Regions from separate parts of the Cellulomonas sp. KRMCY2 genome, predicted to be linked through region 2. Evidence: riboswitches for the same ligand, from Rfam matches in the RefSeq annotation. Region 2 holds a riboswitch; the other holds the start of a gene.

Region 1 (3,683 bases), 2.1 Mb from region 2:
GCCGAACTCCGAGTAGCAAAGGTGCGTGTGGACCTGCGTGGTCGGTGCGGCCCCGGCGGTGGCGAGCCGGAACGCGCCGACCGCCCAAGCCAGGTACGCCGAGCGCTGCGCCTCCCGCAGCGGCAGGAGCTCGCGCAGCGCGGGCTCGTCGACCTGCACGATGTGGGTGCCCGCTGCCTCGAGGTCCCCGATCTCGTCGCGCAGTGCGAGAGCGACCTGCGACGCAGTCTCGGCCAGCGGTTGGTCGTCGCGCACGAACGACCACGCCAGGATCGTGACGGGGCCGGTGAGCATCCCCTTGACGGGCTTGGTGGTCAGACCCTGGGCGTAGGTGGTCCAGCGGACCGTGATCGGGGCGGGCCGGGACACGTCCCCGTGCAGGACGGGCGGCCGCACGCACCGCGAGCCGTAGGACTGCACCCAACCGTGCTGCGTGGTGGCGAACCCGTCGAGGTGCTCGGCAAAGTACTGCACCATGTCGTTGCGCTCGGGCTCGCCGTGCACCAGCACGTCCAGGCCGACGTCCTCCTGCAGCGCGATGACGCGGGCGATCTCCTCGCACATCCGCTGCTCGTAGACGCAGGTGTCGAGCGCGCCCGAGCGTAGCTCCGCGCGGCTACGTCGGATCTGCTCGGTCTGCGGGAACGAGCCGATGGTCGTCGTGGCCAGGAGCGGCAGTCCCAGCAGCTCCTGCTGGGCGGCAGCGCGTTGCTCGAACGGCACGCGGTCCAGGTGCTCGGGGCGCAGCGCCGAGACGCGGGCGCGGACGACGTCGTCGCGGCGCGGGGCGGGTGACGGCCTGGCGACCTCCACCGTCCAGTCCGCCCCTGCCTCGCCCGCGAGGGCAGCCCCGAGGAGCACGACCTCACGCACCTTCTGGCGGGCGAATGCCAGCCGCTCGCGCACCTTCGGCTGCAGGGCGGTCTCTGCGTCCAGGTCGTAGGGCACGTGCAGCAGCGTCGCAGACGCCGAAACAGCCACCTGCCGGGCGAATCCCAGCAGCGCCCGGGCGGTGGCCAGCGCCGCCGGGAGGTCCGTCCGCCAGACGTTGCGGCTGTCCACCAGGCCGGCCACGACGGTCTTGTCCCGCAGCCCGGGCAGGCCGGCGAGCGAGCTGCCGGGCGCCGCGACGAAGTCGACCGCCACTGCCTCGATCGGGGCGTCCGCCAGGACCGCGAGCGCCGGCCCGAGGTCGCCGTAGTACCCGGTGACGAGCAGCTGCGGCCGCTCCGCCAGGCCACCCAGCCGCGCGTAGGCACGACGCAGGGCGTCCAGCTCGGCCGAGGTGCGGTCGGCAGCGAACGCCGGCTCGTCGAGCTGCACCCAGGGCGCACCCTCGGCGTGCAGCCGAGTGAGCAGCTCGGCGTAGACGTCGAGCAGCCTGTCGAGAAGGCTAAGCGGGTCGAACCCGCTGGCGGTCGGCTTGGCGAGCAGCAGGAAGGTCACCGGGCCGAGCAGCACCGGTCGCGTGACGATGCCCTGGTCGAGAGCCTCGCGGAACTCGGCCAGCGGCTTGTCCCCGGCGAGCCGGAACACGGTCTCGGGCCCCAACTCCGGGACGAGGTAGTGGTAGTTCGTGTCGAACCACTTGGTCAGCTCCAGCGGCGGCTCCTGGCCGTACCCGCGCGCCGCCGCGAAGTAGGTGTCCAGCGGGGACAGTCCGATCGCGGCGAACCGCGACGGCAGGGCGTCGAACAGGGCCGCCGTGTCGAGCACGTGGTCGTAGAACGAGAACGTGTTGCCAGGGACGGAGTCCAGCCCGGCGTCGCGCAGCTCGGCCCAGGTCGCGGCGCGCAGGCCCCGCCCGACCTCCAGCAGGGCGGCCTGGTCGATCCTTCCGGCCCAGTACTGCTCGACGGCGCGCTTCAGCTCCCGGCGCGGGCCGATTCTCGGGTATCCGAGGACGGTGGTACCGATCGTGGTCACAGACTCTCTCCTCGCGAGCGTGCGGAAAGCACCGGAGACAGCGGGAGCAGGGCTGGGCAGGGCGCGACGGCACCCATCCACCCAGCCCACCCGAGAGGCTCCGGACACCGCGCACCGGCGGTGCGCGGACCAACGGCAGGTCTTCGGACTCGTGGGCGTCCTGCTCGCTCCTACCGGCCGTCGCTTCCCAGGCTGGCGCCCAGTGCTTCATTGACGGCTGTCGTTCCCACATACCGCTGCGGGGCAGTCCCGGACTCGCACCGGGTTCCCTCTTGCCTCACCCGGCCCCGTGGGGCTGGTGAACCGTTGGCGACAGCCACCCTAGCCGACAGGGTGGACGAGGTTCTCACGATGCGATCACCCCGTCCGCCCTCGACCGAAGGTCGCAAGCGGTCGTCAGCCCCGGGCGGTCGACGCGCTCGCATTGACCTCGTACGACGTGTTCGTCGCCTCGAAGAAGTTGACCAGCTGCAGGGTGTCGTTGGCCGTGGCCATCCACTTGGCCGGGTTCGGCACGTTGTAGTGCGGCTCGAAGCCGAGCTCCTCCAGGCGCCGGTCGGCGAGGTACTTGACGTACTGGTTGACGTAGTCGGCGTTGAGCCCGAGGATCCCGTGCGGCAGCAGGTCGTGGTTGTACTGCTCCTCCAGCGCGACGGCGTCGAGCACCATCTGCCGGATCTCGTCGGCGAACTCCGGGGTCTGCAGGTCCTCGTTCTCCTCCAGCACCGTGAGGATGAGGTTGATCCCGAACTTCAGGTGCAGCGACTCGTCGCGGACCACCCAGTCGATCAACGAGCCGAAGTTCCGCAGCAGGTTCCGCTGCCGGAAGCTCAAGGCGACCATGAACCCGCTGTAGAACCAGATCCCCTCGAGGACGACGTTGTACGCCACGAGGTTGCGCACGAAGTCGCGCTTGCCCTCGGTTGTGGTGATGTCCAGGGTCTGTCGTGCCACTCGGCATCCCAGCGTCGTGAAGGCTCTGGGTCTGGCGTCTCGCAACGGGACAGTTCGAGTGCCCCGGCGAGCTGGACGCGGCACAGTGGCGCGGTCAGACACGCAGGCAGGCGGCTGGGCACTTGAAGGTTGGTCCGTTCTCGTATGGGGCCTATGGGAGCACCGCCCCCCTTGACAGTTCCGAGTCACGGTCACCGGTGCCGGGACTCAGGTGGCGCTCTGCGGTGGGGTTGAGCTCAGTGCCTACCCGAGGGGCGCAGCGGGCCGCGGTTGGGGAGATCAATGAGCTTCGCGGTGGCGCGGCGGGCGCTGAGCCAGTGGTCGAGCTCGGCGGCGGGGACGGGTCTGGACATGAAGTAGCCCTGCGCCTGGTCGCAGCCCAGGCGGGTCAGCTCGGTGTAGGCGACGTCGGTCTCGACGCCTTCGGCGACCATGCGTAGGCCGAGGCTGTGGGCCAGGTCGATGGTGGAGGCGACCAGGGCGGCGGCGCGGGCGTCGTCGGCCATGGGGAAGATGAAGGAGCGGTCGAGCTTGAGCTCGTCGATGGGCAGGTCGCGCAGGTAGGACAGCGAGCTGTACCCGGTGCCGAAGTCGTCGACGGAGATCTGGACCCCGCTGTGCCGCAGCCGAGTCAGGATGGCCCGGGCCCGATCGCGGTCGGCCATCAGGAACTCCTCGGTGATCTCCAGCTGGAGGGAGCGGGGCTCAAGACCTCGGGCAGCGAGCATCCCGGCGACCTGCTCGGGCAGGTCGGCGTCGACCAACGAGCTGGCCGAGATGTTCACCGCGACCGTCAGTTGTTG
Region 2 (3,683 bases):
CAGGTTGGACAGGTGGATGGTCCCGGTGTTGGTGTTCAGCGCCCGCGAGTTGATGGTGTCCTTCCAGGTCAGCCACGGGTGCGAGGTGGTCTGCAGGGAGATGAGGATCGCGGTGTACTGCTCGCGGGCCCTCATCCGGCGGAAGCGGCGGATCCGGCCGGCCTGGGCGTCGGCGACGTAGGCCTCGTAGCGCCGGGAGAACGCGTCGCCGGTCAGCTCGACCAGGTCGGGGGTCTCCGCCGGGTCGAAGAGGTACCAGTCCGCGTCCGCGGCCACGCGCTTCATGAACTCGTCGGAGATCCACACGGCGGTGTTCGCGGTGCGGGCACGCCGGTAGGGGTCGCCGGAGCTCTGCCGCAGGTCCAGGTACTGGGCGAAGTCCAGGTGCCAGTTCTCCAGGTAGAAGCACAGCGCGCCGAACTTCTTGCCGCCTCGCGAGATCGCCCGCAGCGTCGAGTCGATGGTGTGCATGAAGGGGATCGGGCCCGTCGATGTCGTGTTGTTCGAGCGGATCGGCGACCCCTCCGAGCGCAGCTTGGACATCGACAGACCGATCCCACCGGTCCCCTTCGTCAGCCACATGACATTGCGGACCGAGCCGGCGATGTGCTCGATGTCGTCGTCGACCTGCACGACGAAGCAGTTGGACAGCTGCGGCGTGGGCGTCCCGGCGTTCACCAGGGTGGAGCCCGCCGGGAGGTAGTCCAGGGCCGCGATCGCCCGGTAGAGGTCCGTCGCCGTCCGGGTGGGGCTCGGCTCGTTGAGCGACAGGCCCATGGCCACCCGCATCCAGAAGTACTGCGGCACCTCCAGGGGCACGCCGTCCCGGCCGGTGAGCATGTAGCGGTTGCGCATCGTGACCGTGCCGATGTACCGGAGCGCCTCGTCGTGGCGGTGGTCGATCACGGCCGCGAGGGCGTCGAGGTCGAAGGTCGTGGCCAGGCGCTGGTCGAGCAGCCCCTGTTCGACGGCGTCGCGGATGTAGCCCGGGAACCGCGCCTGGTGCAGCAACGCCAGCTCGACGTCGGTGTCGAAGTCCCCCAGGACGCGCTTGTGGACCACCTTGAGCAGGAGGCGCACAGCGATGGTGTCGAAGTCGGGGTCGTCCTTGATGTTCTGCACGGCGACGGCGACCGCAGCCTCGTCAAGCTGCTCGGTGGTGATCCCGTCGAACAGGGTGATCGCGAGCTCACTGGCGACCTGGGTGACCTTGGCGATCCGGTCCGGCAGGCCGACGGCGGCGCGCTCGATCGCCCGGTTGATGCGGTCGGCGTCGTACGGCTCGCGACTCCCGTCCCGCTTGGTGACGTGGACGCCGGCGGGCGTCGGCGGGGCCGCGGTGCTCGGGGCCGTTGCGCTGGGGACGGCGGTGCTCGGGGTGGCGGTGCGGGGGTCGGCGAGGGTCAACGTGGTCTCCCGGAGGTACCGGCGGTGGTGCCGGAGCCCAGGGGAACGACGACGCGACGCACGAGGCGCACGTCCGACGAGCCCGCCCGAGAGGCGCCGGAACCGACGCACGCCGGCGGCGCGCGTACCGACGGCAGGTCTTCGGACTCGTGGGCGTCCTGCTCGCTCCTACCGGCCGTCGCTTCCCGGGCTCACACCCAGTGCTTCATTGACGGCTGTCGTTCCCACTCACCGCTGCGGGGCAGTCCCGGACTCGCACCGGGTTCCCTGTTGCCTCACCCGACCCGGAGGGCGGATGAACCGTTGGCGTCATCAGACTACCCCCATGCACCCCATCGGACACAAGATGTAGTAGCCCGGCGCGCCTTGTCCTACCAGATGTGACCCGCCCGCACGGTACGACGGCTCAGCCCGGTACGTCAGTGCTGATGACCCTCGTGCCCGTGGTCGTGACCCTCGTGCCCGTGGTCGTGGCCGGCGTGCGCGTTGCCGTCGGCCCCGGAGGACGCCGCGGCGCGCTGCGCCTCGAGCTGGGTGCGGATGTCGTCCATGTCGAGCGCCTTGACCGCCGTGATGACCTGCTCGAGCGCGGCCTGGGGCAGCGCGCCGGGCTGGCTGAAGACCAGGATGCCCTCGCGGAACGCCATCAGGGTCGGGATCGAGGTGATGTTCGCCGCTGCGGCGAGGCCCTGCTCCGCCTCCGTGTCGACCTTCCCGTGCACCACGTCGGGGTGGATCTCGGACGACGCCTCGAAGACCGGACCGAACTGGCGGCACGGACCGCACCACGCGGCCCAGAAGTCCACGAGCACGATGTCGTTGCTCGTCACGGTCTCCTCGAAGGCCGCCTCGGTGAGCGCGACGGTGGGCATGGCAACATCCTCTCGACGATCCAGGCTGGTTCTCCGTCGTCAACGCCACGAGCCCGGAGGTATTCCCCCCATGTCGCCGACCGTAGGCTCGCCTTCATGACCGAGACCGCTGACTACCCGACCCCCGACGGCTGGCTGACCGACGCCCAGCTCCGCGTGGCTCGGTCCCACCTCCCGCTGCTCTACGTCGACGCCGTGCCGGTACGGGTCGACGAGAGCGGCGACGTCGTGGCCGTCGGTCTGCTGCTCCGGGTCAACGGGGCCGGGATCATGACGCGTGCCCTGATCTCCGGTCGCGTGATGTACCACGAGCGCGTCCGCGACGCCCTGCTGCGCCACATCGAGAAGGACCTCGGGCCGGTGGCGCTGCCGCAGATCCCCACGTCGCCCCAGCCGTTCACGGTCGCCGAGTACTTCCCCACCCCGGGCATCACGCCCTACCACGACCCTCGTCAGCACGCCGTGTCGCTCGCCTTCGTGGTCCCGGTGGCCGGCGACTGCGAGCCGCAGCAGGATGCCCTCGACCTGGCGTGGCTGACGCCGGAGGAGGTCTGCGGCGAGCGCGTGCAGACGGAGATGACCGGTGGCCACGGCTACCTGCTGCGGCAGGCGATGGCACACGTCGGCCGGATGGCCTGACCGGCACGGCGTCGCGAACCCCGTGGTGCTCCCCGAGCACCCGGGCCCGTCCGTCAGCCGAGCGCGAGCTCGGGCCAGTGCGCCAGGTCGCGGCGCAGCGCCCGATCGTGCGTCGCGACCACGACGGCGGCGCTCGTGGCCACCAGGGCGGTCGTGAGCTCGTCGACCAGGGCGACCGACAGGTGGTTCGTCGGCTCGTCCAGGAGCAGCACGTGCGGGGCCGCGAGCAGCGCGCACGCCAGCTCGAACCGTCGGCGCTGCCCGGCCGAGAGCTCGCCTAGCGGCCGCTCGAGGTCCTCCTCGGTGAGGAGGCCCAGCGCCGCGACCGGGACCAGCCGATCCGGGTCCAGCCGACCGGCGGCGAGCAGGTCGAGGGCGTGCGTCGCGTAGGCCTCGAAGCCTGAGATGTCCCGGCGCTCGCGCGGTGCGCGCTGCGCGGCGTCCGGTACGCCGTCGTCCTGGGCGACGAGACCGAACCGGACCCCGTCGGCCACCGTCCGCACGCCCCGGGCCGGCACCAGCAGACCCGCGAGCACCGCGAGCAGGGTCGACTTGCCCGATCCGTTCGGCCCGGTGACCAGCAGCCGGCCGCAGGCCGGCAGGTCGATCCGCACACCCGGCAGGTCGAGCCGGCCAGGGACCTGGACGCCACGCACCTCGAGCAGCGGGTGCGCCGGATCTGCGGTGGGCGGCAGTGCGGGCAGGTCGGGGAAGGCGAGCTCGAGCGGCGGGACGGGGATCTCGACGGCCTGCGCCTCGAGCCGC

The links. Region 2 has a riboswitch for cobalamin ahead of K415_RS0120865 (ribonucleoside-diphosphate reductase subunit alpha). Riboswitches for the same ligand answer to the same signal wherever they lie in the genome.
Region 1: linked by a shared signal. The riboswitch ahead of metE (5-methyltetrahydropteroyltriglutamate--homocysteine S-methyltransferase) and the one ahead of K415_RS0120865 (ribonucleoside-diphosphate reductase subunit alpha) in region 2 are both predicted to bind cobalamin.

The regions. Positions count from the first base shown of each region.
Region 1 is NZ_JAGF01000001.1:2,343,212-2,346,894, reverse strand. Features, by position in the region: gene metE (5-methyltetrahydropteroyltriglutamate--homocysteine S-methyltransferase) at 1-1,926, opposite strand, end outside; cobalamin riboswitch at 2,043-2,249, opposite strand; partial or broken gene K415_RS0111280 (ribonucleotide-diphosphate reductase subunit beta) at 2,323-2,883, opposite strand; gene K415_RS0111275 (bifunctional diguanylate cyclase/phosphodiesterase) at 3,117-3,683, opposite strand, start outside.
Region 2 is NZ_JAGF01000001.1:4,429,973-4,433,655, forward strand. Features, by position in the region: gene K415_RS0120865 (ribonucleoside-diphosphate reductase subunit alpha) at 1-1,263, opposite strand, end outside; cobalamin riboswitch at 1,522-1,727, opposite strand; gene trxA (thioredoxin) at 1,827-2,279, opposite strand; gene K415_RS0120875 (NUDIX hydrolase family protein) at 2,376-2,918, shown strand; gene K415_RS0120880 (ABC-F family ATP-binding cassette domain-containing protein) at 2,972-3,683, opposite strand, start outside.